DNA from 4 places in the Halomonas sp. KHS3 genome. Region 3 is predicted to be linked to each of the others. Evidence: predicted binding sites of a transcription regulator. Region 3 holds the regulator's gene; each other region holds the start of a gene.
What was found. Region 3 encodes sigma-54, which starts transcription at its own class of promoters, with help from an activator protein. Its sites were predicted from a motif close to TGGCACNNNNNTTGCTNT; they were not measured.

Region 1 (8,371 bases), on a different contig from region 3:
ATGACCGTCGACTGATCAATGGCACTGGAGCAGAAGAAGCCGAATTTTTGTTCGACGCGCTGGCTGGCCGCCTCTAAGGCTGTGTCGGCGCGCTCCACAAAAGCATCGACGCTGAGACGCTCGCCGACCTGGAAGTACTCCTTTACGACGGTAGAGGGTGAGTAACACTGGTCTTCGCTGCCATCTGGCCAGCGAACGTGGAAGTGTATGGCTGGCATGCTCAAAGCTCCTGTTGGGGAATGGGCATTTGGGGGCGACTCAGTCCGGTTAATGGAGTCGTTGCAAGGTCATGGAACAACTGGCGATCATTGTCGGTTTCTACCCAGAGCTGAGGTGAGGAAACGATCTCGCCGATCTGCGCGGCGGCGATGCCACGGGCACGGAAGCGCTCTAGCAGCATGGGAAGGTGCTCATTACCCGTGGTGAGCAGGTAACCGAAGCTAGGGAAGGTGCATAACCAGTCTTCCCAAGTGACTTTCTCGGGTTTCGGGATGGCGTCAAGGTTAATGCTCACACCTACATCAGCGCTCTCCATGAGCATTAAGGTGGTACCGAGGAGACCGGCCTGACTAATATCTTTAGCGGCGATAGCCAAGCCCGCTTCAGCAATACAGGGAAGCAGTTCGATGTCGCCACGCAAACGCTCAGCGGGCGCCGTTGTGGCCGCGTTCCAATTCATATAGGGCGCTTGATAGGCGCCGCGCAGGTCGATAGCCGCCACTAATAATTGCCCAGGCCGCGCCGCAAAACTGCTCAGCAGGCATTGGGCTCGACCCAGGATGCCGACCGCCAATTGCGGCTGATTGGAGCGCAGGTTGGTGTGGCCACCGACGATGGGAATGCGGAAGGTGTCGGCGGCCTCACGCATGCCTTTGGCAATGAGTTCAGCGCTTTCTGGGTCATGGCTCCATAGAGCATTGACGATTGCCTGGGGCCGCCCGCCCATTGCGGCGATATCACTGACGTTAACCATCACCGAACACCAGCCAGCAAACCAAGGATCCTCGGCGACGAAGGCGGTAAGTAGCCCTTCCATCGCCAACAGTGTGTAGCCTTCGCCGCTGGGAATGGCCGCGGTATCGTCGCCGTTGGGATGCCAGCCATCGGGCAGTGCTGTCAGGTTGGGAGCGATCCGCGCGATATCGGCCTTATGGGCAAGACCACTATAATCGTGCACTTTCTGGAGCAGTTCTGTTAGGTCGAGTCGTTGCTTTTGGCTCATGATGCTTGTCTCAGTGCGGGGGCTGAAAGGATCTTAAGCAGCCCAGGCGCCAGCTCAGCGAGAGGTTGGCGTTGACGCCCAGGCACAACAAAGCCGCTAAGAGGAGAGTGGCAAGGGGGGTAGTGGGTAAGGTCGGCCTCCATGACGACATGAGGTCGATCAAGGATTAACTCCTCTCCAATGCTTCGCCAGTGCAACTGTTGGAAAAGAGCCTCATTCTGGGCCTGTACCCGGGCCAAAAAGCGTTGGCAGCCCAATGCATGAGCGCTGGAGACGGCCAGCCGAATCAGCGTGGAGCCTAGGCGGCCTTGGGCGCGGAAGGCTGGGTCAACAGCAAGACGCGAACCATGCCAGAGTCCAGGTTCTGATTCGTGAATACGCACTGTCCCCACCACTTGCTCATACCATCCTCCTGTGCACCCTAAAGCGACGAGTAGGTGGGCTGATTCATCGATGGCATCTCGGTCGTCCTGATCAAATATTGCCTGCTCATCGCAGAAAACGCGCCGCCGCAATGCCAGTGCTTCATCGGTTTCCCAAGGCAGGCTCACCCACTTGATCCGGTAGTTGGAATAGGCCGAATAGGCGTCGGATGTTGACATCATCGGGCACTCCTCTATTAAGCGTTTCGCGTGCTGTTAGCGCTCGTACTCAGACAACGTTGAACAGGCACCGCAACGCCCGCAGCCCGCTTTGATATCGCTAGAGCGCAGCGCTGCGAGCTTGAGACGTCTGCCCAACGGCGCCAGGATCGACTCCATAAAGTCGGCGCTGGGCGGCTTATGATCTTCTAATGGCGTGCCGTTAATCGGCACGAACGGCACTACAAAGGGATAAACGCCGATTTCGATTAGGTGTTGGCAGGTTTCCAGAATGGCCTCGCGGGTATCCCCGAGCCCGGCAAGAATATAAGTGCTGACTTGCCCGCGGCCAAAGACGTCAACAGCATCGCGAAACGCCTGCATATACTCTTCGATGCCAACCTCGGCCTTGCCTGGCATTAGCGTTTTTCTTAGCGAAGGTGTGACCACTTCGAGATGCATGCCCAGGCTGTCAATGCCAGCTTCCTTCATGCGGACATACCAAACGGGATCCTTCGGTGGTTCGCACTGCCCTTGCAGCGGAAGATCCACGGCCGCTTTGATGGCCCTGGCACTTTCGCAAAGGACGCTGGCTCCTCGGTCAGACGTGGCTGGCGTTCCGGTAGTCATGACCATATGTTTGACACCGTCGAGCTCGACAGCGGCCTTAGCCACCTCGGCCAGTTGGTCTGGGGACTTATGCGCAATGGTGCGCCCGGCTTGGAGTGATTGACCAATCGAGCAGAATTTGCAGGCTTTGCGCCTGCTCTCATAGCGGATGCATGTTTGCAGTACCGTCGTGGCCAGTACATCGCGGCTATGCAAGGTGGCGATATGCGTGTAGGGGACGCCGTCAGCGGTTTGCAGGTCGTAGAAGTGGGGCGTATCTGCAAAGGTAATATCGGCCATAGGAATCGTGTTTTCAGTCAGCCTATGCCCTTCATCACCTGACACTACGCTAAACGGTGAACGCCATGCCGACTGGGTATAGACGGGCACCATCATAGTGATTCCATCGATGGTTATTGCCTGATGGTCAGAAGGGCCAGCGCCGCCCCGTCGGCTGACATGCTCTTGTGATGCATCCTGCAGGCGTACGCCATGGGTTTGAAGTTCGGTGAACAAGCGTGAGCGATCGGCGAGCTTACTCATCTTCATCTCCTTGGGCATTATGGCCCTGAGCGGAAGTGGCCAGTGGCTGGAAGCAGTGGGCGGGCATATCGTTAATGGCTAAGCTCAACAGTTCAGGGCGCGCATAGTGGCCCACCGAATCCATCATTCGCTTACGCTTGGTAATCAGGGCGAAATCCAGGTCGGCAATGACGATGCCTTCTCCTTTGCGCAGCGGCTCGGCCAAGTGCTTACCTTCTGGCGAGATAATGGCGGTGTTACAGCCATCACGCAGAGCACGTTGTAGCGTGGTGTCGGGGGTAATGGATTCGATTTGGGAGTCGGTTAGCCAGCCGGTGGCGTTAACCACGAAACAGCCCGCTTCAAGGGCGTGATGACGGATGGTTACCTCAATTTGATCCGCAAAGACTGGGCCGACCAGCGAGCCAGGAAACTGGCTGCAGTGGATCTGCTCGTGCTGGGTCATCAGGGCATAACGTGCCAACGGATTGTAGTGCTCCCAGCAGGCCAGGGCGCCAACACGGCCCACGGCGCTATCCACCACCTTCAAGCCCGAGGCATCGCCCTGGCCCCAAATCATGCGTTCGTGGTAGGTCGGCGTGAGCTTGCGGCGTTTCAGCAACAGACGCCCGTCGCTATCAAAGATCAGTTGAGTATTGTAGAGGGTGCCATGATCACGCTCATTAACGCCAAGCACGACGACGATGCCCAGGGTGCGAGCGCGCTCAGCGACAGCATCAGTGATTGGGCCTGGTACCACCACGGCCTGTTCATACAGCCGTAAGTGCTCGGCGCCACAGGCCACGGCGGGGTAGACAAATGAAAAGTACGGATAGTAGGGAACGAAGGTTTCGGGGAACACGATCAGCTCAGCCCCCTTGCTGGCCGCTTCGTCGATGGCATCCAGTACCTTGACCAGCGTGCCGCCAACACTCTCAAGATCGGGAGAAAGCTGAGCGGCAGCGGCCCGCACTATGGTGGTTTCTGTCATGTTTGCTTGTGCCATGGCCGCTGCTCCCCTTAGACCGTCCAGGTATCGATGATCAGTGCATCGTCGCGCACGTGAAGCAGCTTAAGGTCAAGCACATCCAGTGGATTGATCGCGCGGATGCCCTCAATGAGTGACGGTTCGCCATGACCATAGAGTGCTTGAAGAGCAAAGCGGCAGGCGTAGACCTTGCCTCCCTCGGCCATAAACTTGGTCAACTGATTGTTGAAGTTCATGTGGCCGGGAAACGCTTCATCGCCCAGGGTGGGGAAGCCCCGCTGTACGCCCAAAGTGACCCCGGGGCCATACAGTAAGATGGAGGTTTCAAAGCCTTTACGCAGCAAGCGCGTTGCTTGCAGCATATTCACGAAGCCGATCGACCCCTCAAAGGCAACCGTATGAAAAGTTACCAGGGCTTTTTCGCCTGGTTTCGCTTTTACGTCTTCAAAAACCTTCTCTTCGTAGTCGACCAGAAAATCGCCTTTCTTGTTGAGTGGTTGCGTCACTGTAGGCATGTCTAAGCTCCGTTTATTGCGAGTGGGAGAGTCGTTAACCGCCGTGCTTACACAAGCGGTACGATCAATACGGAGCAATCGACGTGCCAATTGATATGCTTATTGATCCAATCAATTGTCGATCATGTAGGTCGCTCTAAGCCTAAAAATTGACCAAATTTTTAGGCTAAAAAAATAATAAAAGGCTAATGTTTCAAAAAAACTGTGTTTTTCACCTTATTTGTGCAATAAAAGTGTGTTTTGCACCATTAAGTACATATGCAATCAATTTTTTATTTGTGCAATCTTTAGCCCATCAGTGATAAGTTTTGGTCGATAAGAAGAGTAGGTAACAATGTTTATTTAACGACGGGGAAGATATGCATACATCTGAGCTGGAACGCTGGCGAAAACGTTTAGACAAGGAGGTCAGCCAGCCAGCTTATCGTCTGGTCGCTGAATTGATTGCTGAAGATATCGGTAGTGGTCGGCTGCAGCCCCGCGAGCGACTGCCCCCGCTGAGAGAACTGGCGGGGGCTTTGAGTATCAATTACACGACGGCGGCGCGTGCCTATAACGAAGCTAAGCTGCGAGGCTTGATTGACTCGCATCCGGGCTCGGGCACTTTTATTAAAGGTAAGGCAGTGTCAGTGAAGCCGAGCAGTGGTTATGAGATGACCATGAACCTAATGATTGAGCCCGCGATACCGACGTTGATTGAACGAGTACGCGATAGCGCTATCTCGGTGTTGGCCCAGCGTGATCTTTACTCACTGCTGCGTTATCAAACCTTTGGTGGCAGCCATCATGACCGTGTGGCTGCGCTCCAATGGCTGGATCGGCGGCTGGACAACACGACACTGGAACAGGTCTTGATATGCCCCGGTATTCACAGCGGCCTGGTTGGGCTACTGATGCAGTTGGTAGCCCCAGGTCAACTAATTTGTGTCGAAAGCCTGGTCTACCCCGGCCTAAAGGCTATTGCGGCCCAGCTCGGGCTGACCCTGCATTCATTGGAGCGTGACTCCGATGGCCCTCTTGTTCGCTCCTTCGAGGATATCTGTAAGCAGGGTCAAGTGGCCGTTTTGTACATTAATCCCACCATCCAAAACCCCACGACGACGACTATTCCCTTGGGGCGTCGTGAAGCTTTGGCCGATGTTGCCTTGCGCTATAGCATCCCGATTATTGAAGATGATGCTTACACCATGCTCAGCGAAGAGAAGATCGTCCCTATTGCTAACTTGGCCCCTGAGCTCACTTACTATCTGACGGGGACTGCCAAGTGTTTTGGCCCCGGTTTGCGATCAGGATTCCTACACGCCCCCACCAAGCGACAGGCGCAGAGAACCGCTGGGGCGCTTCGAGCCACCTCGGTGATGTCCAGCCCGCTGATTGACGCCCTGGTCACTGAGTGGATAACCGATGGGACGGCAGATGCCATGCTTAAAGCGATCCGTATCGAGGCCATTGCCCGCCTTGAAATAGCCGAGAAGATTCTGGGACGTCAGCGCATCGTGTCTGCCAAAGGTGCTTTCCACCTATGGCTCAAGCTGCCCAAGCACTCTGGCTGGAACCCTTCAGAGCTGGCGGTGCAATTACGTTCACATGGCGTTAGTGCGGTTGCCAGCGCTGCTTTTAGTACCGACAACCATCCCCCTGAAGCTCTGCGCTTGTGCTTCGGTGGTCAACTGACAAGAGAGGACTGGGAGGAAAGGCTGCATTATGTGGCGGATATCATCGACCAACCTGCCTATCTGTCATCTCTGACGATGTAACCTTGGTCAACTGTCCTAGTGACGGTTTGGTATTGATTAGCCAGACGAATAGCAAAAGTGGTTTAACGCCCATTATCTTCGGCGATGAATGACAGGAGTCCTCATCTCCCTGGTTTAATGCACGCTGTGGGGCACTACCACGGTGTGGGAATTTGCGATCCGTAGTCTGATCCGGCTTTTTTGAGGCTTTCTGAGCCTGTACTTGTCAGCTGTGCGCAGGCATAGTCTTTAAGTTAGTTTGAACGCTAACAAAGCTGTTTTTCGCCTAGCAGGTTCGGTTTTGTTTAGGAGGTGTCTGTTAATATGTTGATATACATTGTCTTTTTTATGATTTTTGTGGGTGTGACCGTTGCTTTATATCAGGTATACGAAATTCATTACAATATAAACGTCGGCAATGATAAGAAGTTGTCGAAGGCCGATAAAAACCGCTTAAAAACGCTTTCTGACCAAGCTAAAACCGCTCAACAAAACCATGCGTGGGCAGATTTCGATCAAGTGGCGGCCAATGCCTTGGGTGCTGAATTCAATCGGGATATCGCCTTGGCAGCGTTTTCTGAAGAGGAGGCAGGCAGCTATGCAATCCCCTTACTGCGGCGTAAAAAAAGATTGAGCTTTAACGGCGTTAGAGAAGGTGCAGAGCGACAGCGCATAGAAGTACGCCATTTACCGTTTTGGAAAACAACGCTGCCACATATCAATATACGAGCAGCGTTGATTGCCCTGGTGATTGTTAATTGTTTCCTGGTTCAGCTATTAGCGGCCATGACTGTCTACACGATTAGCTATCCGATATCGACTCCTTTTCTGGCCTGGCTTAACGACCCCCTGATCATCATGCTGGTTATTTATGCCTTTATCTTTATGTCGCTGCTTGTTTCAAAGTTTGATAGGTATATGCACGACCTTTATCAACTTGGAAAGCTGTTTAAGAAAAAAGCTGTTTAGGCATCGGTGCAGCGCGCAATCTCATTAGCCAGCTGTTCCAGTAGCGCATCGTAAAGACCAGCATCCAGCGTCAGACCCACGCCCAAGGGATCCATGACGCCGATATAAGCCGACGTATCCCCAAACACGTTATGGACCATCTGCGGATTGAACTGAGGTTCACTGAAAACGCACTGGATATTTTCGTCATTCACCAGCGTTTGCAGTTCCTCAATACGTGCCGGGCTGGGTGACGATGCGTCGCCGATGGAAATAGCCCCGGCCGCTTGGACGTTAAAGGCCTCCTCGAAATACTGGTAAGCATCATGGAAAACAATAAAGCGGGTGTCGGCGCTGTTGGCCAAACGATCCTGAATATGTTCCTGAAGGCTGGTTAAGTCCTCTTTCCCTTGGGCGGCGTTGTCGCGATAGTACGCTGCGTTATCAGGGTCGATCTCACTTAACTGCTCGGCGATGGCATCCAGCCAACGGCGGGCATTGACAGGATCCAGCCAGGCATGGGGGTTCATGCCGGTATGGCTGTGATTATGACCGTGGTGTTCATGATCGCCATGATCATGATCATGCTCATGATGGTCGTGGTCGTGGTCGTGGTCGTGGTCGTGGTCGTGGTCGTGGTCGTGGTCGTGGTCGTGGTCGTGGTCGTGGTCATGATCATGGTGCCCGTGACCGTGTTCATCCCCATCGTTGAGCGCAAAGGTCGCGCCTTCGCGGTATTCCAATGTGGTGATGCCAGGCACATCCATTAGCTCAAGGTGGCGTGCATCACCCGCCAGGCTGTCGATGGCGCCGGATAGCCAGGGCGTCAGCGCGTCGCTTACCCATACCACCAGGTCCGCATCATCGAGGGATTGTGCTTCAGAAGGGCGTAGCGAATAACCATGCGGCGAAGCACCGGGCTGAATAAACAGCTCAGGATCGCCGCGCTCCCCCATCACCTTAGCGACAAGCGAATACACCGGCGGAATATCCACCGCCACATGCGGCACTTCTGCGGCGGCAACCAGCGGGAAAGCCGCTAATAGCGGCCAAGACAAACGAGCTAAACGGTTATTCATCAGGGTTCTCCTCATCATCAACTATGGCTTTTCTGGGTTCGAACATAGGCATCGACACTCGCCTATGCGATATAGACATGTTATAACATAACAAATACAGAAAAGACGACCTTCAATTATGCGGCTTGCTCAGCCTCCTGATCACGATGCGATTCTGAACGTTCGCCAACT
Region 2 (8,371 bases), 500 kb from region 3:
CTAGTACTTTGTGTTAGCCCCTTTGTGTTAACCCATTGATAGCGTCACTTGTTACCTGCCTTTATTCACCCCATCGCGCCAAGAAGGCCTTGGCTGGAGAGTCCCATGACCCGACTTAACAATCACAACCTGGGCAAGCTAACCGACGATGTTGCCAAATCTAATTACGTTGCCAAACCTCAATATGACCGCAAGACGCTCACCCCCGGCATCGTACATATTGGGGTAGGCGGCTTTCACCGCGCCCACCAAGCGATGTATCTGGATGCATTGATGAACCAGGGCGAAGCGCTGGATTGGGGCATTGTTGGTGTGGGCGTGATGCCCGGCGACAAACGCATGCAGCAGGCACTGGCAGCGCAGGACTATCTCTATACCCTGGTGGTCAAACACCCCGATGGCCAGTATGAGCCACGGGTCATTGGTAGTATGGTGAATTACCTGTTTACACCGGAAGGCACTGAGACAGTTATCGAGCAGATGGCTGATCCGGCGATTCGCATTGTGTCATTGACGGTGACCGAAGGCGGTTACAATTTTCACCCGGTGAGCGGCGAATTCGACCTCGATAACCCCCAGGTACGCGCCGATCTTGCTAACCCCACCCAGCCCACCACCAGCTTCGGGCTGGTGGTGGAAGCGCTCGCCCGCCGCCGTGCGCGGGGTATCCCGCCATTTACCGTGATGTCTTGCGATAATATTCAAGGCAACGGCGACGTGGCCAAGCGCATGTTTGGCGCCTATGCCCTGGCGCGGGACGCCGAGTTAGGCGCTTGGCTTGCCCGTGAGGTGGCGTTTCCCAACGCCATGGTGGATCGCATTACTCCGGTGACGTCGCCCACGGATATTGATGAACTGAGTCAGCGCTTTGGCGTAGAGGACGCCTGGCCGGTAGTCTGCGAACCCTTCACCCAGTGGGTGTTGGAAGATCACTTCCCCCTTGGGCGTCCGGCGTTTGATAAAGTGGGTGTCCAAGTCGTGGAGGATGTCGAACCCTACGAACTGATGAAGCTGCGCCTGCTCAACGCCAGTCACCAGGCATTGACCTATTTTGGCTATTTAGCCGGATACCGCTACGCCCATGAGGTGTGCCAAGATCCGCTATTCGTTGATTTTTTACTGGGCTATATGCGCGAAGAGGGCACGCCGACCTTGGAGCCGGTACCGGGGGTTGATTTGGAAACCTACCGATTAACGTTGATTGAGCGCTTCGCCAACCCGCAAATCAAAGATACCCTGGCACGGCTTTGCGCCGAGAGCTCTGACCGCATTCCTAAATGGTTAGTGCCGGTGATTCGCCAACAGTTGGCCCAGGGTGGAGAAATAGAGCGCAGCGCCGCCGTGGTGGCCAGCTGGGCGCGCTACGCTGAAGGGGTCGACGAGCAGGGCCAGTCCATTGATATCGTCGATCGCTTGAAAGCGCCGTTAATGGCGATTGCTGCCGAGAACCGCCAACGGCCAACGGCCTTTATCGAAAACCGCGAGCTGTTTGGTGACTTAATCGACAGCACTCGCTTTGTTGAAGCCTATTTAGCGGCCCTTAGTTCACTGCACGAACGTGGCGCACGCGCTACGCTAGAGGGTCTGGCGTCGTCCAAAGGAACAGTGTGATGTATATCGGGGTGGATTGCGGTACCCAAAGTACCAAAGTAGTGGTGGTAGACGTTGAGCGAGGCAAGATTCTCGCTGAAGCAAGCCGTCCTCACCGCTTGGAAGAGGGCGAAAATGGCCGCCGGGAGCAGGCGCCTGCGGAGTGGTTAGCCGCATTGAAAGCGGCGTTTTTTGCCGCGTTGGATAAAGCCGCTGTATCGGCTAGCCAAGTGCGCGGCATTGGTGTCTCAGGCCAACAGCACGGCATGGTCGCGCTCGATGGCGAAGGCGTGCCGGTCTATCCCGCCAAGCTGTGGTGCGATACTGAGACCAGCGCCCAGAATGCCGATTTAGTTACCCGCCTGGGCGGCGAGCCGGGCTGTTTGGAGAAGCTGGGGCTGGTGCTACAAACCGGCTATACCGCGTCTAAAATCGTTTGGCTGCGCGAGCATCATCCGGATGCGTATCGGCGCATCGAGAGCCTGCTGCTGCCCCACGACTACCTTAATTTCTGGCTCACCGGCGAACGGGTCACTGAGGCGGGCGACGCCTCCGGTACTGGCTACTTCGATACTCGTAAGCGTTGCTGGCAGCTGGATGTTTTTGCCGAGATGGCCCCAGAATTAGACCCGGCGCGGGTATTGCCCCGGGTGCTGGAAGCCCATGAACCGGTAGGCTTTGTACGCCCGGCCGTGGCCCGCGAGCTTGGGCTTGGCGACCAGGTTGTCGTCTCCTCCGGCGGCGGTGACAATATGTTGGGCGCCATTGGCACCGGCAATATTACCCCGGGGCTGATCACGCTGAGTTTGGGCACCTCCGGCACCGTTTGCGCTTACTCGGCTAACCCTGTTGAATGCGATAGCGCCATGGTCGCCAACTTCTGCTCCAGCACCGGTGGCTGGCTGCCGCTGATCTGCACGATGAATGTTACTTCGGCCACTACGCGGGTGCGCGAGCTGTTTGGCTTGGATCTGGCAGCCTTTGGCGAAAAAGTAGCCAGCGCGCCGATAGGCGCCGAGGGCGTTACCGTATTGCCGTTTTTCAACGGTGAGCGAGTGCCGATGCTGCCCGACGCCTCCGCGGACTTTCTTGGCCTGACCAGTCTGAATACCACCCAGGCTAATTTGTGTCGGGCCGTGGTGGAGGGGGCCACTTTCGGGCTACGCTATGGGCTGGAATTGTTGGGTGATTTAACCGCCGGCGCCAGCCAGATTCGTTTGATCGGTGGCGGCGCTAACAGCCCCGTTTGGCGCCAGATGGTCGCGGACATTACCGGTACCCAGGTGATTTGTCCTGAGATTACCGATGCGGCCGCGCTTGGCGCCGCAATACAGGCGGCCTGGTGCGACCAGCGTTCAGAGGGCGTAACCCTGGAAACGCTGTGTGAAAGATTAGTCCACTTGGATGCGCAGTCACTTGCTGACCCCCATCCTGAGCGAGTGGCCGCGTACCAACCGATTTATATGCGCTACTGCGCAGCACTTGAACAACGCCATGGCGGCGCTTAAACGCATACCAAGGAGATTTTATGATTAGCCAGCTGCAACAGTTAAAGCAACATTCGCTTGTCGTCGCCGACACCGGTGATCTTGAGGCTATTCGCCGCTATCAGCCGCAGGATGCCACCACTAACCCGTCACTGCTGCTCAAGGCGTTTAGTCTGCCCGGTTATCAAGCGCTGATCGACGAAGAGCTGAGCAATGTAAAAGCCTCGGTTGGCAGCCGTGAAGAGCAGGTCAAGCATGCCGTTGACCGCTTGGCGGTGGCCATGGGCAGTGAAATTTCCGCCGTTGTACCGGGGCGTGTTTCCACCGAAGTGGCGGCCCGTTTGTCTTTTGATACCCAGGCCAGCATTGCCAAGGCCCACGAGTTAATCGAGCTGTACGATGCCCGTGGCGTGTCACGTGACCGCGTGCTAATCAAGCTGGCGTCTACCTGGGAAGGCATTCGCGCCGCCGAGGTGCTTGAACGCGAAGGTATTCAGTGCAACCTGACGCTGCTGTTCAGCGATGCCCAGGCCCAGGCCTGTTTTGATGCCGGGGTGTTTCTGATTTCACCCTTCGTAGGCCGCGTGACCGATTGGTACAAAAAAGAGACCGGCAACGACTACACGTCGGAAAACGACCCAGGCGTTCAGTTCGTGCAAGGCGTTTGCCAACGTGCCAACCAGGGTGGTTACGACACCGTGGTAATGGGCGCAAGCTTCCGTAATACCGGGCAGGTACTTGCATTGGCAGGCTGCCCACGGCTGACCATTTCGCCTGCATTATTGGAAGAGCTGGATGCCACCGAAGGCAGCGTTGCTGCGCAAATCCAAGCGGGTGAAGGCAGTGGCAAGCCTACCGAGCCATTGAACGAAGCCGCTTTCCGCTGGGGCCACAATCAAGATGCCATGGCCAACGACAAGCTGGCCGATGGCATCCGCCGCTTCCACGACGACCAGCTTGAGTTAGAGAGCCTGATCGATAAGCGGTTAGGCTGAAATATAAGCTAGCCCATAGCTTAAGCGCGTCGGGGTTAGGGGCCCCCTAACCCCGACGCCGTTATACATTCGGGTACAGGGAGAAAGCCTTATGGATGCCACCCTGAGCCAACTGTTGGAATCTATCGAATTAACCCCCGTCGGCGGTTTGCAGTCGCTCAGTGGGGGTGACATTGCTGCTGTATACCGCCTGGAGACCCGTCAGGGGCAGGTGGTGATTAAACACGACGATACGGCGCGGCTGCGTGGCGAAGCCGAAGGGCTGCGTGCGTTGCGTGGTGCCTGTTCATCGCTGGTAGTGCCAGAGGTGTTAGGTTTGGCAGAAGGCTGGCTGATCATTGAGTCATTGGACACCGTGCCCGCTGGGCAGAAGAGCGAAGCAGCGCTTGGTGAAGGGCTGCGCGGTTTGCACAGCGTGATTGGCGATGCCCACGGCTGGCATCAGGATAACGCTTGTGGGCGCACACCCCAGCCGAATGCCCCGCTCAGCGATGGTCGAGCTTTCCAGCGCGAGCGCCGCTTGCTCCCACTGTGTGAGGCGTGCCACCAGCGTGGGCTATTGGACAGCGAGCTGCGTGGCCGTATCGAACGCTTGGCCCACGATTTGGAACGCTGGCTGCCCGATGCGCCGCCCAGCTTGCTGCACGGTGATTTGTGGTCAGGGAATGTGCTCTTCACTACAAAAGGGCCGGCGATCATCGATCCGGCAGTGTATCGCCACTACCCGGAAGTGGACGTGGCGATGCTGACGCTATTTGGCTCGCCGGGAGAGGCATTTTTTGACGCCTACTGGAACGGCGACGCCCCGACCAGCTGGCCGAGGCGTGAAGCTCTGTTTCAGCTTTACCCACTGTTGAATCACCTGGTGCTGTTCGGTGCCGGCTATCGTTCTGCGGTTGAACGCTGCGTGGCGAGGCTTGAGTCCTTCGCCTGACTTACCAAAACTTACGTTTTACCAAGATTTATAGGGCAAAAACTTACCATTCAAGGTTAATAGTACCCGGTCGCCTTTGGGATCTTCGATTTTGTCGACCTCCATGGTGAAATCGATGGCGCTCATAATGCCGTCGCCAAATTTCTCCTGCACCACGTCTTTTAGGGTCTCACCGTACACACCGACAACTTCATAGAGGCGGTAGATAAATGGATCCTGGGGGATCGCTTCATCCCAGGCTTTAATGGGAAAGGCCACTAAAGCCTCTGCCGCATCGCTCTCCACGCCCAGGGTGTCACACAGCTTAGCGGCAACCTCTTGGCTGGCGCTGTTCATGCCGTAGCAGGTGGAAGCCACCCATACCGGCGACATGCCTACCGCTTTGCCAATATCTTCCCAGCTCATTTTTTTACGCGCTTTGGCGGCGAGCAGGGTGTGACGCATTTCGAGTTTATCCATTAGGGTTTCTCCTATACAGTGGGGACGAGTAACGCCCTTTTCTTTGGCCTAGGCTGTGATCAAGACAGCACTTTTTTGGGCTGAGTACGCACGTGGGTGGTATAGAGAACCAAGCCAACCAGGGTTAGGCCGCCTACCAGATTACCCAGTACCGTGGGGATTTCGTTCCACATAATGTATTGATACAGCGTGAAGTCAGCGCCCAGCATGAGGCCAATCGGGAACAGAAACATGTTGACCACTGAGTGCTCAAAACCAAGGTAGAAGAAAACAATAATCGGCATCCACATGGCCATGATTTTGCCGGAAACCGTTGTGGAGATGGCGGCACCTACCACGCCCATAGAGACCATCCAGTTGCAGAACATGCCTCTCAGAAAGAGCACAATCCAACCGGCAAGCCCCGCCTCCTGATAACCCACCGTGCGGCTTTCACCAACGGCCATCATCGTTTGGCCGACAGCGTTGATCTCCTCGGTGCCGCCCATGGTGAAATTCAGGTAGCCGAAGGTGGCGATAAATAGGGCGCCCCCAAGGTTGCCGAGCCCTACCAGTGCCCAGCACTTCAGCATGCGCGGCAGTGTCACACCGGGTCTTTTGTCGAGCCATGCAATTGGCACCAACATAAAAACCCCGGTGAGCAGGTCATAGCCCATCAGGTAGAGCATCACAAAGCCCACGGGGAAGAGCAGTGCCCCAATCAAAAAGTGGCCGGTTTGCGTCGCGATGGTGATGGCAAAAATAACCGCCAACGCCAGGGTCGCTCCCGCCATAAAGGCGCGGATAAGCGTATCCCGGGTGCCCATATAGACTTTTGACTCACCCTGATCCACCAACTTGGTGACAAATTCACTGGGCATTAGATAAGACATAAATATGTCTCCTGTGTCATTTCGGTTAATTAACGCCTAACCCAAGAGTTTTAGTGTTCCCTGATAGGAGCAATAAATAGGAGCAATAAAACCGATGGCTGCGCCGTCCTGGTGCAAAAGAGATTAAGCGTGTGGCGCTATCGCACTATCCACCCATCCGTTGCTATTTGTGTGCCAACTCGCGCATATTATTTATAATATTTTGTTTTTAATGGATTAATTTGTTTTTTAGAGGATGTTTTTGGAGCGTTTAAGGTGTTACGAAATATCGTAAATTACGATATTTCGTTGTTTTAGTGACGAAATGTCGTAACTGGCGCGGTAATTGAATGGTGATGGGACAATTCATTTGAGACCGACACTAATGGATGAGCCTGAAAGTCATCACGCTTTTGCGTTGATGGGTGGCTTTTCGCCCCTGTCGATGATTTTGGTCGACCCGTTTGCCGACCAGCTGATCTCTGCGAATCATGCCGCTTGCGCGATGCTCAATATTGATGAAGCAATGCCTTTGGAGGCACCGTTTAGCCATCGCTTGGGTGCTTCGCTGCCACTATGGGTGAGCTTCACCGATGAAGCGCTAACACACAAAGCGGCCTGGTCGGATGACCTGGTGATGTTAGATATGCTGCGCCAGCCGTATCGAGTTGAGGTTTATGCTCGGCGTATCGACGACTCTTCACAGCTGTTGCTGACGCTTATAGACCGCAATAAAGCTGAGCAGCGGCGAGCAAAAGCGGAATTAGGCCGCCAGCACCGCCAGGGTGAGGTGGGTTGGCAGCGGGTCGAGCAGGTATTCGAGCGGATTGAAAAGCAGAACCAACTGATTCTTGGCGCAGCGGGCGAGGGGATTTACGGGCTGGATGCCGAAGGCAAAACAACCTTCGTTAATCCTGCCGCCGAGCGAATTCTGGGCTGGAGTACCGAGGATATGGTGGGCCACGACGCTCACCTGATGTTCCACCACACCCACGCCGATGGCAGTCACTTCCCGGTGCAGCAGTGCCCTATTCACGCCTCGTTTAGCGACGGTCAGGTACATCACGTCGATAACGAGGTGTTCTGGCACAAAAATGGTGAGGCAATTCCCGTTGAGTACACGAGTACACCGATTTTTGAAATGGGGCGTTTGGTCGGCGCGGTGGTGCTGTTTCGTGATATTCGTGAGCGCAAGCGTGCTGAGCAGCAGTTGCGTGATGCCCTTGCTGAGGTGGAGTCACTCAAGCAGCGCCTCGAACTGGAAAATGAGTACCTCCAGGAAGAGATAAAAGCGGAGCTAAACCATCGCGATATTGTCGGCAATAGTCCGGCAGTGGCCAAGCTGATTCAGCAGATTGAGCTGGTTGCGCCCACCAGCGCCAACGTGTTGATTAGCGGCGAGTCGGGCACCGGTAAAGAGCTGATTGCCCGCGCCATCCATGCGGGGAGTACGCGCAGTGATCGACCGCTGATCCGCGTGAACTGTGCGGCTATTCCCCGTGATCTGTTTGAGAGTGAGTTTTTTGGCCATGTAAAAGGGGCCTTTACCGGCGCGGTGCAGGATCGCCCAGGGCGTTTTGAGCTTGCCCACGGCGGCACGTTATTTTTGGATGAAGTTGGTGAAATCCCCCTGGAGCTGCAGAGTAAGCTGTTGCGGGTGCTGCAGGATCAGCAGTTTGAGCGCGTAGGCGATAACCGTACCCGCGAAGTGGATGTGCGGGTGATTGCCGCCACCAATCGCGAACTGCGCGACATGATTGAGGCAGGCCACTTTCGTGAAGACCTCTACTTTCGACTCAATGTGTTTCCTATTGACTCGGTACCACTGCGCAAGCGGATTGAGGATGTGCCGCTTCTGGCGCGGCACTTTTTACAGCGTGCCTGCCTGAAATTTAATAAGCCGGGAGTGCGCATTCCCCCCGCCCAGTTGGAGATTCTGCAGCGCTACCCATGGCCAGGCAACATTCGTGAACTGGAAAACATCATTGAGCGCCAAGTCATCGTGACCCAGGATCGACGCTTAATGTTTGATGACCTGCTATCGGGAGAGCCGTC
Region 3 (8,371 bases):
TTGACGCAGTGTCTGGCGATCGGCGTCGGGGTGCTCCGCCATAAACAGGTCAACTGCCGCATCGCCCTCGTCAATTAAGCGTTCCCGCCATTTTTCCAGTCGGTGGAACGCGTGGTCGCGCTGCTCTTGCTCCTGGTCGATGGAGTCGAACACGGCTTGAATGGCGGTAAGATCCTCTTTACGGATCAGCTTACCGACATACTGCATATGGCGGCGGCGACCTTCATGGGAGCGAATACGCGAGGTTTCCTCGATAGCGCGTAGCATATCGTCAGAGAGGGGGAAACGGGCGCGTTCCGCCGGTCGCATGGCGATTAAGGTTTCCCCAAGTGCCTGTAAGGCATGCATTTCGCGTTTGAGTTGCGACTTGCTAGGGCGTTCTTCCTGTTCTTCTACTTCAACGGGATCGGGACGTTGCTTACGCATAGTGTGACTCACAGACAAGATTCGTGGCGGCATTATACCAGCTGCGAGTACAACATTGATTCGCCGATGACACTCTCTTGCAAGACTTTGGTTGAGAGGCATTCGGTTGAAATAGGAGGCCATATGGCACAGGCATTTGATGCATCCGCGCAGCAGTCGCTATTGACCGCGCGCGCCGAAGAGGCGTTAGCGCTGGCGAAGCGCTTGGGCGCGGATGCTGCCGAAGTAGGCGCAAGCGTCGATCAGGGTATAGGCGTTAGCGTACGCCTGGGCGAAGTTGAAACGGTTGAGTTATCCCGTGACCAAGGCATTGCCGTCACGCTATACGTGGGTCAACGTAAAGGCAGCGCTTCATCCACTGATGCCAGCAGTGCCTCGATCCAGGCAGCCGTAGAGAAAGCGCTGGCGATTGCCCGCTATACCGGCGAAGACCCGGCCGCAGGGCTGGCCGATGCCTCCCTTATGGCTACTGAGTTGCCCGATCTAAAAGTGCACTACACCTGGGCGCTCACAACGGATGAGGCGATTGAGTTAGCGCTTGCCTGCGAGCAGGCGGGGCGAGACGTTGACGGCATCTCACAGTCAGATGGCGCGTCTCTCTCCAGTGGCGAAGGGGTGCGCGTTTACGCCAATAGCCACGGCTTTTTAGGTACCCAAAAGGGCAGTAGTCACTCTCTTTCTTGCATGCTGATTGCCCAAGACGCGAGCGGTATGCAGCGTGATTATGACTACACCTCTGCCCGTGACCCCAAGGCGCTACGTGACCCCGCTGAGGTGGGGCGCGAAGCCGCGATGCGTACGCTGCGCAGGCTAGGTGCTAAACGGCCGCCAACGGGCACCTTTCCGGTGCTGTTTGACCCATCGTTGGCCAGTGGCTTGATTGGCCACCTGCTCGGTGGGTTAGCCGGTGGTGCGCTTTACCGGCAGGCCTCGTTTTTGTGCGACCGGCTCGGTACACCATTGTTTCCCGACTGGTTTAGTCTCGAAGAGCGGCCAATGGAGATTGGCGCCACGGCAAGCTCACCGTTTGATGGCGAGGGCGTGCAAACGCGCAATAATCGCTTTATCGATCAGGGACGCATTGCCAGCTATATGCTCTCTTCTTACAGCGCTCGTCGTCTCGATATGCAAACCACGGGCAATGCCGGTGGGGCACGTAACGTGCGTTTAGCAACGCCACTGCAATCACGCGAAAGCTTGTTGCAAGAGATGGGGCGGGGTATTTGGGTGACTGAGTTGATGGGCCAAGGTGTCAACGGTGTGACCGGTGACTATTCCCGCGGTGCAGCAGGTTTTTGGGTCGAAAATGGAAAGGTGCAGTACCCGGTCGAAGAGTTCACCATTGCCGGAAACCTGGAGCGGATGTTTGCTGGCTTAGTAGGTATTGGCGATGACACTGATACCCGTGGCAGTGTTCACACGGGTAGCTGGTTGATTGATGCCATGACCGTGGCGGGGGACTAACAAGCCAAGCGGCGGCTTACTGATCCTCCTCAAAGCGGGCGTCGAACAGCGCTTGAATCGCTTCAAGCGCCTGTTCGGCGTCATCGCCTTCGGCGGTGATTCTAAGCTCGGTGCCACAAGGTGCGGCAAGCATCAGCAGTGACATGATATTGGCGGCGTCGGCGGCCTGTTGCTGTTTGTAAACGCGTATTTTTGCCGTGAACTGTTGGCCGCATTTGACCAGTTTTGTCGCCGCGCGAGCGTGTAGCCCGCGTTGATTGGTAAGTGTAAGTATGCGTTCTGGCACCCTGGTTCCTTTTCGCCGAGTGGTGTCATTAATGGATAGACGCGCTTAAGAGGTCTCTGGCCGCTCGTTAGGTGTGGAAGCGCTGACGAGGGGAGCGGCCAACTGTTCGCTTATGGTGTAGTGCAGACCCAGTTCGCGGTGGCGAAGTTGAACTTCGCCCATGCTAGGAGTCAATTTTTCCGCTAACTTCTCGGCCATATAGACCGAGCGGTGCTGGCCACCAGTACAGCCAATCGCGATAGTCATGTAGCTACGTTGGCTATTCTGGTAAGCGGGTAGCCAACGCTCTAGCCAGGCCAAGATGTCGTCGCTCATGGCATCAACAATCGGATAGCTGTTCAAAAAAGCCACGATTTCCGCGTCGCGGCCAGTGAACTGGCGCAGCGTTGGATCCCAGTACGGATTTGGCAGGCAGCGCACATCGAAGACCAGGTCGGCGTCTAACGGTACGCCGCGTTTATACCCAAACGATTCCAGCGTTAGCGTCAGCTTGTCGCGCCGCTGATGGGCTACTTGGTCGGTAATGCGACGGCGTAAATCGTGCACCGATAATCGTGATGTATCGATCAATAGATCGGCCAGATCGCGAATATCCTCTAGCGTCGTCTCTTCTTTATTGATCGCCTCTTCCAGCGTCATTTCGCTATCGCGGGTCAGCGGATGACGGCGACGCGTTGCTGAGTAACGCTCAAGCAGTATGCGCGCATCGGTGGTCAGGTAAATAACTTGAAAGTCGATTTTACGCTGGCGCAACTCGTCTAATAAAGAGGGCAGGCGCTCCAGAGCTCCCGGCAAATTGCGGGCATCAATACTCACCGCTAAATGTGCTCGGTCGCCCTGGTCACGCAGTTCATCCACCAACGACCCCAGCAACATAGCTGGGAGGTTATCAATCGCGTAGTAGCCAAGATCTTCCAGCGCTTGCAAGGCGATAGATTTACCTGACCCGGAGCGGCCGCTAATGATCACCAGTTGCATAGAGTCTCTCTTTGCTTTGATCAAGCTGCGTTGAGGGTGGTGAGCGGATAACCTGCTGTGATCTGCCCTGAACAGGGTTTCAGACCCTTAGGCCGCTGATTGCTCGCGAATTTTGGCGGTAATCAGCTCAAGCAGTTCGCGCTGGCTGGCTGCTTTACGCAGTTGCTGGCGCGTGTCCGCATCATTCATGATGGTCGCTACCTGACCCAGTAGTGAGAGATGCGTGTCATCTGCCTCTTCGGGTACCAACAGGACAAACACCAGATCTACCGGGTCGCCGTCGATAGCGTCAAAATCGATCGCTTCAGCCAGTTTCAAAAATCCAGCGATAGGGGCGTTGCAGTGGGGGCTACGCGCATGAGGAATAGCCACGCCGTTACCAATACCCGTACTACCTAAGCGCTCGCGGCCGATTAAACGGCTAAACACTTCTTGGCTGTCCAGGCTGGGGATATTTTGGGCGATAAAGGTGCTGTAAAACTCCAGCACCCTTTTTTTGCTGCCCCCGGGGACGTCGAACAGAACGCGTTCCGGGGGGAGTATGGTTTCCAACGTCATTGAATTAACGCACACCGGCGCCTTGGGCGCGAGCTTGTGCTTTTTCCTTGTGTTTAACGAGTTGACGGTCGATTTTGTCCGCTAGTGCGTCGATAGCGGCGTACATATCACTGTCTAGGGCTTCCGCATGTAAGTCAGCACCTGCGGCGTGCAGCGTACAGGCGGCCTGCTGGCGCTCTTTCTCCACTGATAAGGTGACTTGCACCGTAGTTATATTGTCGTAATGGCGCTCTACACGCTCAAGCTTCTCGTTGACATAGTCACGCAAGGCGTCAGTCAGTTCTACGTGATGACCAGTGATATTTACTTGCATTGACGTGCTCCTTATCCATCGGACTGTACTTCGATTGTAACCCTTTTTGCCGCGTTGCAAAGCCCTTGTCGAGAGTTTCCCTGAAACGTTAACGAAGTTAGCGCAAACGACGCCGTTCACTGGAAGAGGGAATGCCCATGGCTTCACGGTATTTCGCCACCGTACGACGCGCCACTTGAATCCCTCCTTCGCCTAATAGCGTCACTAAGCGGCTGTCTGAAAGCGGCTTGCCGGGCGGCTCCTCTTGAATCAGTTTCTTGAGTCGTGCACGGATGGCGGTGCTGGAGTGGCTGTCGCCATCTTGACCGCTCACCTGGCTTGAGAAAAAGTATTTGAGTTCAAACACACCACGGGGTGTATGGATATATTTTTGCGTCGTTACCCGTGAAATAGTCGACTCGTGCATCTCCACGGCTTCGGCAATGTCGGCCAGTATCAGTGGTTTCATGGCTTCTTCGCCGTGCTCTAAAAAGCCAATCTGGCGGGTAATGATTTCGCGACCAACACGCAGCAGCGTATCGTTTCGGCTAGAGAGGCTCTTGATCAACCAGCGCGCTTCCTGCAAGTGCTCTTTGAGAAACTGGTTGTCATCGCTTTTATCCGCACGCTTAATCAAGCTGGCGTAGTCGGGCTGAATGCGCAGCCGTGGCAGGGCCTCGGGGTTGAGCTCTAAATGCCAGCCTTCATTATCGTGGCGGACGACTAGATCGGGGGTGACATAGCTGTCATCGGTGTCGCCGTAGGCGCTGCCTGGGCGTGGGTCTAGGCTGCGAATAAGCAGGATGACATCGGCCAGCTGTTCGTCGTCGAGCCCTAGACGGCGTTTCAGCAGACGCATATCGTCTTTGCCAAGCGCTTCGAGAAACTGCCGCACCAAGCGGCGGGCGGGAACCAGCAGTGGCGTATGATCGGGGAGAGCGGCGAGCTGCAGCATCAAGCATTCACGCAAGTCACGGGCAAATATGCCGGTCGGCTCAAACTGCTGGAGCTTGAGTAGAATGGTTTCCACTTCGCGCTGGCTTAGCCCGTCAATGCCCTGGGCACGAAGCCCTTCACGGATGTCGTTGAGCGGCTGGGTCAGGTAGCCGTTGGCGTCTAGCGCGTCGATTAAACTTTCCGCGACAAGCTGCTCGCGAGCGCTAAAATCGGTCATGGCGAGTTGCCACAGCAGGTGGCCATGAAGGCTCTGCCCGGCTGCCTGGCGCTCAAAGTCGGGGCCTTCGCTGCTGCCCCCCTGGCTTCCCATATCTTGATAGGTATCTGACCAGTCGCTATCTACCGAGAGCTCAGTAGGGATGCTCTCTGACCACTCTTCTTCCTTAGGCTCGCTGACAGCCTGTTCACTAAATTCATCTTCCTGCTCCAGCATGGGATTGGCATCGAGGGCCTGCTGAATTTCTTGACGAAGATCTAGCGTAGAGAGTTGCAGCAGCGCAATGGCCTGCTGCAACTGGGGCGTCATGGTCAGCTGTGTGCCGATACGCAGTTGGAGAGAAGCTTTCATGACCATCTGAGAACCACTCGTTAATCAGAATGCTCCACCCTAGTGCGAGTGAGTGCTTGGCGCAAGTGCAATAAGCATGCCATTGGTCGTAAAGTTGTTTTAAAGCGCTATTTAGGGGCGATTAAGGCAAAAACATTACAGGCGAAAATCGGCGCCCAAATACACATCCCTTACTTTTTGGTTGGTGAGAATCGAGGCGGGCGAGCCACTGGCGATGATTTGCCCATCGCCGACGATATAGGCGATATCGCAAATGTCTAGTGTTTCACGCACGTTGTGATCGGTGATCAGCACGCCGATATGGCGCTGTTTCAGTGCACGAATGATGGTTTTAATCTCACCTACCGAGATGGGGTCAACGCCCGCAAAAGGCTCATCGAGCAGAATAAAAGCGGGCTCTGTGGCTAGCGAGCGGGCTATTTCTACACGCCTGCGCTCGCCGCCCGAAAGGCTCATGCCCAGGTTGTCGCGAATATGGGTGATATGGAAGTCTTCGAGTAGCGCTTCCAGGCGCTGTTCGCGATCGCTGCGGTTAAGCTCTTTGCGGGTCTCGAGTATCGCCATAATATTCTCGGCAACCGAGAGTTTGCGGAAAATAGACGCCTCTTGAGGTAGATAGCCAATCCCCGCGGCTGCGCGCTCGTGCATGGGGGCGCGCGTTAAATCCACATCGTCGATACCCACCTTGCCAGCGTCGGATTTGACCAGCCCAACAATCATATAAAATGAGGTGGTTTTGCCCGCGCCGTTGGGGCCCAAAAGGCCAACGACACTGCCTTGGGATATCTCCAGATTGATGTCTTTGACCACTCGGCGGCGTTTGTAGCTTTTAGCCAGGTGGTGGGCATAAAGGGTTTTGATCGGCGCAGTGTCAGCAGTGGCCACAGCTAGGCTCCCTATTGTTCAGGCTGAAGGGTCATGCGTATGCGCTGGGGCTCGCTGCCATCAACGTCAGAGCGCGCTTGAATCACTTCTCGGTCAATAAAATACTCAAGGCGACCGCCACTAAAGGTGTCCTCTTGCTGGGTCAGTTCGGCTTGGTCGATCAGCTCTACGCGACGCTCGGCGACGTGATAAATAATCCGCCGCGCCCAGCCTTCCGTGGGGCCTTCTTGCCCTTCGCCTTGATGGCGCAAGTAGGCGCGCTCACCGGTAGCGGTGGCTGTCGAGAGTTCGCCCGCGTCGTTGCGTTCGATCTCTACCCGCTCGCCGCGCAGTTGCATTTCGCCTTGGCGAATGTCCACATCCCCAGTATAAACAGCTGTGCCTGCCCGCTGATCAAGATCTAAACGGTCGGCTTCCACTTCCACTGGGGCCTGGGAAGATGAGTTGGTTTGGGCTAACACTGATAAAGGTATCGCTAAACCGAACAGTGCAGTGTAGAGCAGGGCTGGGGAAATCATGGCTTTCATGGCGGTTCCTATTAGCGTTGTGTGGCCGGGGGGTGCGTGCCGCGCACATTATCCGTTAAGCGAACCTGGCTGGTGTTAAGCCAAACGTCCATACGTGAAGCGCTCATTTGCTGCGGCGGTTGCTGCATCAATACCGGTGTGTCACTCCAGGCATGCTGCTCGAGGCCATCATAGTGCAGTAGCTCGGTATCTAGCTGCCAGCCTTCATCTGGTGCAAACAGTCGAGCCGAACCTGACAGCAGCAGGGCTTGGGTAGCGGTGTTGAGCGTGCCTACATCGGCGCTGGCCAGCCACTGACGGTTTTCGCTGTCATACAGTACTGCCTCGGGCTCTTCCGTCCAGGTTTCGCTGCGCTGCGGGGTATGGATAAGGCGCGGTGTTTTTAGCGACTGCATGACACTGCCGTTATCCCCGAATAGGGTAATCTCGGCATTTTCCAGCACGTGGCCAGGTTCCTGAGCCTGTGCTTCGGGATCGATGCTGGTGTCTTGAGGCCCGCGGGGGTCAAGCCATACCAGCAGAATCCCCAGCGCGATGACTAGCCCGGCTAACCAGAGGCGTACTTTAAAGCGTTTAAACATTTACGTGCGGCCGTGCAGATAGGTGTCGAGCACCGCGCCCCAGTGTCCTTGAGATTCAAGCAGCGTATCGCAGATCTCACGTACGGCACCGTGGCCACCCAGGCGTTCGGTAGTCCAGTCGGCGTGGGTATGCATATAGTCCGGCGCGTTTGGCACGGTAATGCCGACGCCGCAACGTTTGATAGCCGCTAGGTCGGGTAGGTCGTCGCCACAATAAGCCACCTGCTCTAGTTCAATATCGAGGCGCTGGCAGAGCCCGCGCAGTGTGGCCAGCTTGTCTTCACAGCCTTGGTGAACATGGTCAATGCCGAGTGCCGCCGCGCGTTGGCTAACCATGGGGGAGTCGCGCCCGGTAATCAACGCGACATGTACGCCCACGCGTTTGAGAAGCTTTAGCCCGTGGCCATCCTGGGTGTGGAATGCTTTGATTTCGATACCATCGGCCTGAAAGTAGAGGCGCCCATCGGTAAGGACGCCGTCAACATCCAGTGCTAGCAGGCGTACACGGCGGAGTTGGTCGAGTAGCGAGGCAGGTAGGGTCATAGAACCTCCATATCAATCAGTTCGTAAAGCAGGTCGTGTTGGCGCCGCTGGGTTAAATAACGCCGCTGGCGAGCAGGTCGTGCATATGTAGAGCCCCAATTGGGCGCTGTTGTTCATCAACCACCGCTAGCGCGGTAATACGGCTTTCTTCCATGATGCGTACCGCTTCGGCCGCCAGGATATCGGGGCCTATGCGCTTGCCCGGCCGGGTCATGACATCATCAACGCGCACGTCGCGCAGATTATGGAATTGATCCAGCGTGCGGCGTAGATCGCCATCGGTGTAGACCCCCGCTAATCGTCCTT
Region 4 (5,963 bases), 320 kb from region 3:
TATCCAGCTCTACCGCTTCGTGCATACGCGTGAGCAGATCTGGCACCGCGGCCTGAACACGGTTCCAGCTGGGGATAAAGGGTCGCTCACGTGGGTTATCCATAAAAAGATTGCCCGCTTCGAGCAGGTTACTGGCAAACAGCTCCACGGCCTGCTCTTCGCTGTGGCGATCAAGGCTTAGGCCGTTCATCGTCGCATCGTGGTCGTAGGCTTCGATCAAATCCAGCGCAAAGCGGTAGTAGGTAGCTTTAAGCGTGCGGAAGTCTTCGCTGCTAAAGGTAACCCCCTGGGTGGCTAGTTTGCGATAGAGCGCTTTTGAAATATCCAGGCTCATGCGGTTTAAGCCGCTATCAGGATCATCTTCGCTAACCGGCTGATGCTTGTGGTCGTAGGCATCGGCAATATCTACCTGGCAGAGCTGGCGCAGGGAGTAGTTGCGTTGTAACTCCGACAAAACGCCAATTTCCAGCCCCCAATCCGCAGGCATACGAATCCCCTCAAGCACTTCGCTGCGCATCGCAAACTCACCTGACAGTGGGTAGCGAAAGCTATCCAGGTAATCAAGGTAGGGCATCGGCCCACAGACAGTTTTAAGCGCCCGCAGCAGCGGTGTGACTAACAGCCGTGAGACGCGCCCATTCAGTTTACCCTCGGCAATACGGGGGTAATAACCTTTGCAGAAGCTGTAATTGAAATTGGGGTGCGCCACCGGATACATCAAGCGCGCAAGCAGCCCACGCTCATAGGTCAAAATATCGCAGTCGTGAAGCCCTACCACCGTCGAGCGCCCTGACGACAGCATATAGCCTGCGCAATACCATACATTGCGCCCTTTCCCAGGCTCTAAAGCGCCTAAACCGTGCTCTTCCAGCTCCGCATCCAGGGCGCGCAGCCGTGGGCCATCGTTCCATAAGATGCGCGTGTGTTGCGGCAGGCGTGAGAAAAACTCCCGAGCATATAAAAATTGCTCGCGATCGGCTCTATCCAGGCCAATGACAATCTCGTTGAGATAAGGGACTTTAACCAGCTCATCGACGATCGCCGACAGCGCTGGCCCTTCCAGCTCCGAAAACAGCGACGGTAGAATCAGCCCCATTGGACGTCGTCGAGCAAACTGGCACAGCTCTTGTTCAAGCGCCTCCACCGAGCGCCGGGTAAGGTTGTGAAAGTCGGTAATAATTCCGTTTTGATGAAAGTCACTCATTCACTTACCTCCCTGGATTCATAGAACTGGACTCAAATAACTGGACTCAAATAACTGTACTCAAAGGACAGCGGCATCGCCCTTTTCCGCCGTCGCTAAACGGCGGTCATCTCGCCCCCACCAGTAGGCCACTCCCTCAGACCAGCCGGTTGGCCCTGTGGCATCCGTGCGATAGAGCGAAGCGTTGCGGGGTTCTACGGCTAAGTCGTGACAACCTCGTATCACGACCGCTTGATCCACTGCTTCGAGCATAGTGATATCGTTTGGCCCATCTCCCAAACCCAATGAAAGAGGCATTCGCCCTCTTAATGCCGTGAAGCGTTTAACCAGCCACTCGACGGCATTGCCCTTATCGGCGGAGCGCCCCATTACATGCCAAAAGCGCCCACCTTGAGTAAGCTGTAAGCCATCCCCCTCTAAAGCGGCGCGAAACGTCTCAAGGGCCACGGCCGAGTCTTCCCACAACAACGGTTCGCTACCTTCCCGCTGCCGAGCATCCCGGGCGCGAACTGCGTCGAGCCCGGTAAGCTCCATCACCTCAGCTACGCTCATCTCTCCCATGCGGGTAAAGCGAATATCCAAGCGTTCACGCCACACCTTTAATCGGGCACGTATAAAGCCAATATCCACACCAGGATGTTTGATAACGACACCATCACGGCCACTGCCTGGACGGTCTAAGCGTGCATGACACCAGCCAGGGGGGAGACCAATAACCGCACCATTTTCAGCAATAAATGGGGTTGCCGTGAGGCCCAGCGCTTCGCGCAGCGGTATCAGTTCGGCACGGGTTTTACTGGTCACCGGAACCACCGGCACCCCCATTTGCTTTAAGCGGGCAAGCCAGGGAGCAGCAGGGCTGAAGTCATAACTGTGATGGTCGAGCAGTGAGCCATCTAAATCGGTCAAGACAAGCCGCGGCTGCAGAGCCGGATCAACCGAAGGGGTTGACGCTGAAAGACGAGCGGGTTCAGGCATAGCACTACCTCTCTTCGGCCTTAACGCTTCGTTAAGACGTCATGTCTAGAACGCCTAAATAGCTATGGCCAGCTATTAACTACTATGACCAGCTATTAATTGCTACGTAAAGCATAGCAATTAATAAGCCAAAACAGAGAAGTGTCTATTCAACAGAGGGTTACGTGGCATTTGACGGGATAAATAAATCAGAGTACTTGCAAGCACCAAAAAGAGGCAGTTAAAACGCACCACAAAAGTGCATGAAGCAGATCGGTGCGCTTTGTACAGCCCCTTTCAGAATAAGCATTAGCGATAACTAAGATGATAAAAAGTAAAAAAAGCTTTACCGCACTTGGCAACGCTTAATAAATAGCTATACTGATATTGTACCCACTGGCAATCCTGTACACCCCCTCACCTGATGCCAGTGGACTGCAGTGAGCCAAGCCCTTTAATGCCCGCCTCCCCCGGCGGGCTTTTTTCTATGTCATTGCCCCTCTTATGTCATCGCGAGCGAAGCGTGGCGATCATGTTGCCGTCATTGCAAACATAGAGAAGCAATCTCGGGGTTAGCTATCACTGACAAATCAGATTGCCGCGTCGCTGCGCTTCTCGCAATGACATTTTCCTTATAGCTGAGCAGCTATTTACTCCTCTATTAACTGCCCCTTACTCCACATGAATCACCACCTCAACCCGCCGATTACGTGCACGCCCTTCCGCGGTGGCGTTGCTCTCTAGCGGTTTTGTTGCTGCCAAGCCGACTGCGCGAAGGCGTTCAGCATCCACGCCCGCCGCTTCCAGCGCTTCCACAATGGCAATGGCACGAGCACTCGACAGCGCCCAGTTAGATGAGAACTCCTCGGTGCTAATGGTCTGGCTGTCCGAATGGCCCTCCACCCACACTTCGCCATCGTAGCGCTGAATAGTCTCGAGCAAACTGCTCACTAGTGACGACCCATCGTTGGTTAGCTCAGCCGTGGCAGAGGGAAACAGCAGTTGATCCTGTACACGCAGGCTAATCCCCTCAGCCACCCGCGATACTTCAACACCCTCCAGGTCGGGCAAATAGGTAGACTCTTCAACGCGTTCCGAAAGCGCCTGATTTAGCGCAGTCGCCCCCGCTACTGACTCATCGCTCACCGCTTGTACATTTGCCGGGGGGTGGTCGGTTAGCACCACCATGTAGTCAGCTAAGGGCGATGTAAAATCATCGCTGCCCGCGGGCATCAGTAGTTTTGGTAAAGAAATAACCGGCTCAGCAGGCGGCAATGGTGCTGCCAAAAGCGGTGGAACACCGAAGCTGACTCGTCGAGGAAGATCGGCCAGCTTGGGCAGCCCTGCCACGCCAAGTGCCGCACTAATCGCCATGGGGTTCAATCCTGCACTGCTCCACCGGGCGACACTCTCACGCTTATGGCTTACCTGGGCCAATGCTTCAGGCAGGGGGACTCCCAAAGTAGGCGAGGATGTGCCCGCGTCCTCGCTCACACTATCCTTCTGGTTCAATTGAGGAATAACCGGCCCTGCAGCGGCGATAATGACCACGAACAGAGCCACCAACAAGGTCATGATATCGAGATAACTGATCATCCAACCGCTACCGCTATCACTTTCATGATAGGCCGACATCAGCGAATCATGGCGCGGACCGCCGCGGTGATCTTCAAGCATTGGCATTATCGCTCATTCAAGTTTTTAACCTCGTGGCCGATCTTGCTAGGTATGATGAATTAGATACGTCGAATTAGGCATGGCAAACTAAGCAAAGCACATAGTCTATCAAAAGCCGTTTTGTAGCGAAAAAGGAACCAGCAGGTGCGCACCCGTCCCCGATTATTTCCATTACCCTATTTCATACGTCCTGTTAGTTTGGGGCTGGCAAGCTTAATGCTTAGCGGCTGCTTTTATGCCAATACATCTCAAGCGCCGATCGCCACTACCTACCCCTATACCGAACAGCAACGTATGCAGGCAGCTCACCACTGGGATGTGCTGGCCCGCCATGAAGCTACCAGCATTTTACAACGCGAGCGCGTCCGCAATCGCGATTTACACATCAGCGAGTCAGATAGCGAAGCACTGCACGCCTACAGTGGCGGTGAATTTGGGCGTGGCTTTCGCGCACTGCTGACCAGCGAACTGGTGTCACGGGGCGCTAACCTTACCACCGCCCCCACTGCAAACAGCGCCAATATCACTATCGACGTCGAAGTTGTCGAGCACCGTGACCGCGGCTTTATCCGCCCACCGGTTGGCGCTTTTACCGCACTCACCGCGGGCATTGCGGTAGCCACGATTCCGTTTAATCAGTGGAGCGAACCTGCGCTGGGATTAATCCCCGCCGGCATGCTTGCCGATACCACCAGCGGTAGTTGGACATACACCGGTGACGAAGAGATCATCGTGACCACGCAAATTATCGATGGCGAACGAATTCTCTACTCTTCGTCCAACATTTACTACATCAATGCCGGTGACCGTCGTCAATATGCCCCCCATCGCGTGCCTCAGGCACCTACCACACCCTCCGTTTCCCTTACTGATACGTGGTAATTTCATGCTGATGACACTTTTCACTACTTGGCGCGCTCGCTCTATCGGCCATGCTACCCGTGGGATGACCATGGGCATAACGCTACTGTTACTGGCTGGTTGCAGCGCGCTGGGCAATGCTAACAATACGCCCGCCGAACCGGAACCCGATCTCTCTGAATTGGTTCATGCCGCTGCCGAGCAGATGGTTGCCAGCAATCCAGAGCTCACGCGCTATAGCCCCATGATTGCCGCCACTTTTGTGAGCATCGACAATCTAAGCCAGTCATCCACACTGGGGCGTATTAGCTCTGAAATTATGGCCTCCGCACTGGCCCGCCAGGGTATGCAGGTACGCGAAGTCAAAATGCGCGACAGCATGTTTATCGAAGAGAGCGTGGGGGAATTGATTCTATCACGGCAAGTTCAGCGTTTAACCGCTCAGCACAACGCCCGTTCAATTTTAATGGGCACCTATGCACAGGGCCAGGACTACGTCTATGTAAGTGCTAGGGTCGTGCGAGCAGGTGATGCCATGGTACTCGGCAGCGCCGATTTCCGCTTACCACTCAATAACAACACCCGAAGCTTGTTAGAGGGCCAAGGGGGTTGGTGAGCACTCACAATTTTTGACAAGCTCACGCTTATCTTGTAGTGGTGGGCGATTCAATCAACTTATACCCTTGGGCAATGGCAAACGAATGGCAGGTATTGGCGGGCACTTAAACGATGGGTTGCAACTTCGGCCCTCTAGAGATTCAGATCATCTTTTTCTTGAAGCGCTTTATCGAGATATCCGGCAAGACCTGCAACTAGCGCTGGCTGATCAAGACATGATTGAGGCGCTGCTTGAGATGCAGGTTAAGGCCCAAGCAATCGGTTATGGAACCGCCTACCCCAATGCCTTGTATTATATTGTCGAGAAACAGGGTGAGCGGATCGGCCGTGTGACGGTGGATTTCGGTGCTAATGAAGTGCATATTCTCGACCTCGCGCTGATCAAGGGGGCACGTAACAAGGGTTATGGGGCTGTTGTTCTTAGGGCAGTCCAGTCAGCAGGGGCTCAAGTTATGAGCCCCGTTTCCCTCTCCGTCGATCCATTTAATGTTTATGCCAAACAGCTTTACCAGCAGCTAGGGTTCCGTTTTGAAGGATTAATGGGGGCAGTAGAGCGCTGGGTCTGGTATCCGCAAACGCCCTAGTCAACTATTAGTTAAAACTATTAGTTAAAAACCAGTTGATACCAGGGCCGTGGGTCACCACC

Region 1: the regulator sigma-54 is predicted to act here: its motif matches at 4,509-4,526, upstream of RO22_RS18495 (MSMEG_0572/Sll0783 family nitrogen starvation response protein).
Region 2: the regulator sigma-54 is predicted to act here: its motif matches at 6,497-6,514, upstream of RO22_RS06175 (formate/nitrite transporter family protein).
Region 4: the regulator sigma-54 is predicted to act here: its motif matches at 2,296-2,313, upstream of RO22_RS06955 (HAD-IIB family hydrolase).

The regions. Positions count from the first base shown of each region.
Region 1 is NZ_JWHY01000009.1:48,929-57,299, reverse strand. Features, by position in the region: gene RO22_RS18520 (MSMEG_0570 family nitrogen starvation response protein) at 1-218, opposite strand, end outside; gene RO22_RS18515 (sll0787 family AIR synthase-like protein) at 221-1,222, opposite strand; gene RO22_RS18510 (MSMEG_0567/Sll0786 family nitrogen starvation N-acetyltransferase) at 1,219-1,827, opposite strand; gene RO22_RS18505 (MSMEG_0568 family radical SAM protein) at 1,861-2,955, opposite strand; gene RO22_RS18500 (Nit6803 family nitrilase) at 2,948-3,940, opposite strand; gene RO22_RS18495 (MSMEG_0572/Sll0783 family nitrogen starvation response protein) at 3,955-4,437, opposite strand; gene RO22_RS18490 (PLP-dependent aminotransferase family protein) at 4,797-6,194, shown strand; gene RO22_RS18485 (hypothetical protein) at 6,498-7,142, shown strand; gene RO22_RS18480 (zinc ABC transporter substrate-binding protein) at 7,139-8,200, opposite strand; gene RO22_RS18475 (metal ABC transporter ATP-binding protein) at 8,319-8,371, shown strand, end outside.
Region 2 is NZ_JWHY01000002.1:867,403-875,773, forward strand. Features, by position in the region: gene RO22_RS06150 (mannitol dehydrogenase family protein) at 106-1,611, shown strand; gene xylB (xylulokinase) at 1,611-3,098, shown strand; gene tal (transaldolase) at 3,119-4,072, shown strand; gene RO22_RS06165 (fructosamine kinase family protein) at 4,164-5,006, shown strand; gene cynS (cyanase) at 5,025-5,465, opposite strand; gene RO22_RS06175 (formate/nitrite transporter family protein) at 5,525-6,337, opposite strand; gene RO22_RS06180 (sigma 54-interacting transcriptional regulator) at 6,702-8,371, shown strand, end outside.
Region 3 is NZ_JWHY01000002.1:1,368,226-1,376,596, forward strand. Features, by position in the region: gene yjgA (ribosome biogenesis factor YjgA) at 1-426, opposite strand, end outside; gene pmbA (metalloprotease PmbA) at 550-1,890, shown strand; gene RO22_RS08315 (HPr family phosphocarrier protein) at 1,907-2,176, opposite strand; gene rapZ (RNase adapter RapZ) at 2,222-3,154, opposite strand; gene RO22_RS08325 (PTS sugar transporter subunit IIA) at 3,242-3,712, opposite strand; gene hpf (ribosome hibernation-promoting factor, HPF/YfiA family) at 3,717-4,025, opposite strand; gene RO22_RS08335 (RNA polymerase factor sigma-54) at 4,123-5,535, opposite strand; gene lptB (LPS export ABC transporter ATP-binding protein) at 5,665-6,414, opposite strand; gene lptA (lipopolysaccharide transport periplasmic protein LptA) at 6,426-6,941, opposite strand; gene lptC (LPS export ABC transporter periplasmic protein LptC) at 6,953-7,522, opposite strand; gene RO22_RS08355 (KdsC family phosphatase) at 7,523-8,065, opposite strand; gene RO22_RS08360 (KpsF/GutQ family sugar-phosphate isomerase) at 8,118-8,371, opposite strand, start outside.
Region 4 is NZ_JWHY01000002.1:1,047,949-1,053,911, reverse strand. Features, by position in the region: gene RO22_RS06960 (glycosyl transferase) at 1-1,204, opposite strand, end outside; gene RO22_RS06955 (HAD-IIB family hydrolase) at 1,265-2,182, opposite strand; gene RO22_RS06950 (OmpA family protein) at 2,834-3,844, opposite strand; gene RO22_RS06945 (hypothetical protein) at 4,055-4,720, shown strand; gene RO22_RS06940 (FlgO family outer membrane protein) at 4,785-5,315, shown strand; gene RO22_RS06935 (GNAT family N-acetyltransferase) at 5,401-5,901, shown strand; gene RO22_RS06930 (DUF6916 family protein) at 5,922-5,963, opposite strand, start outside.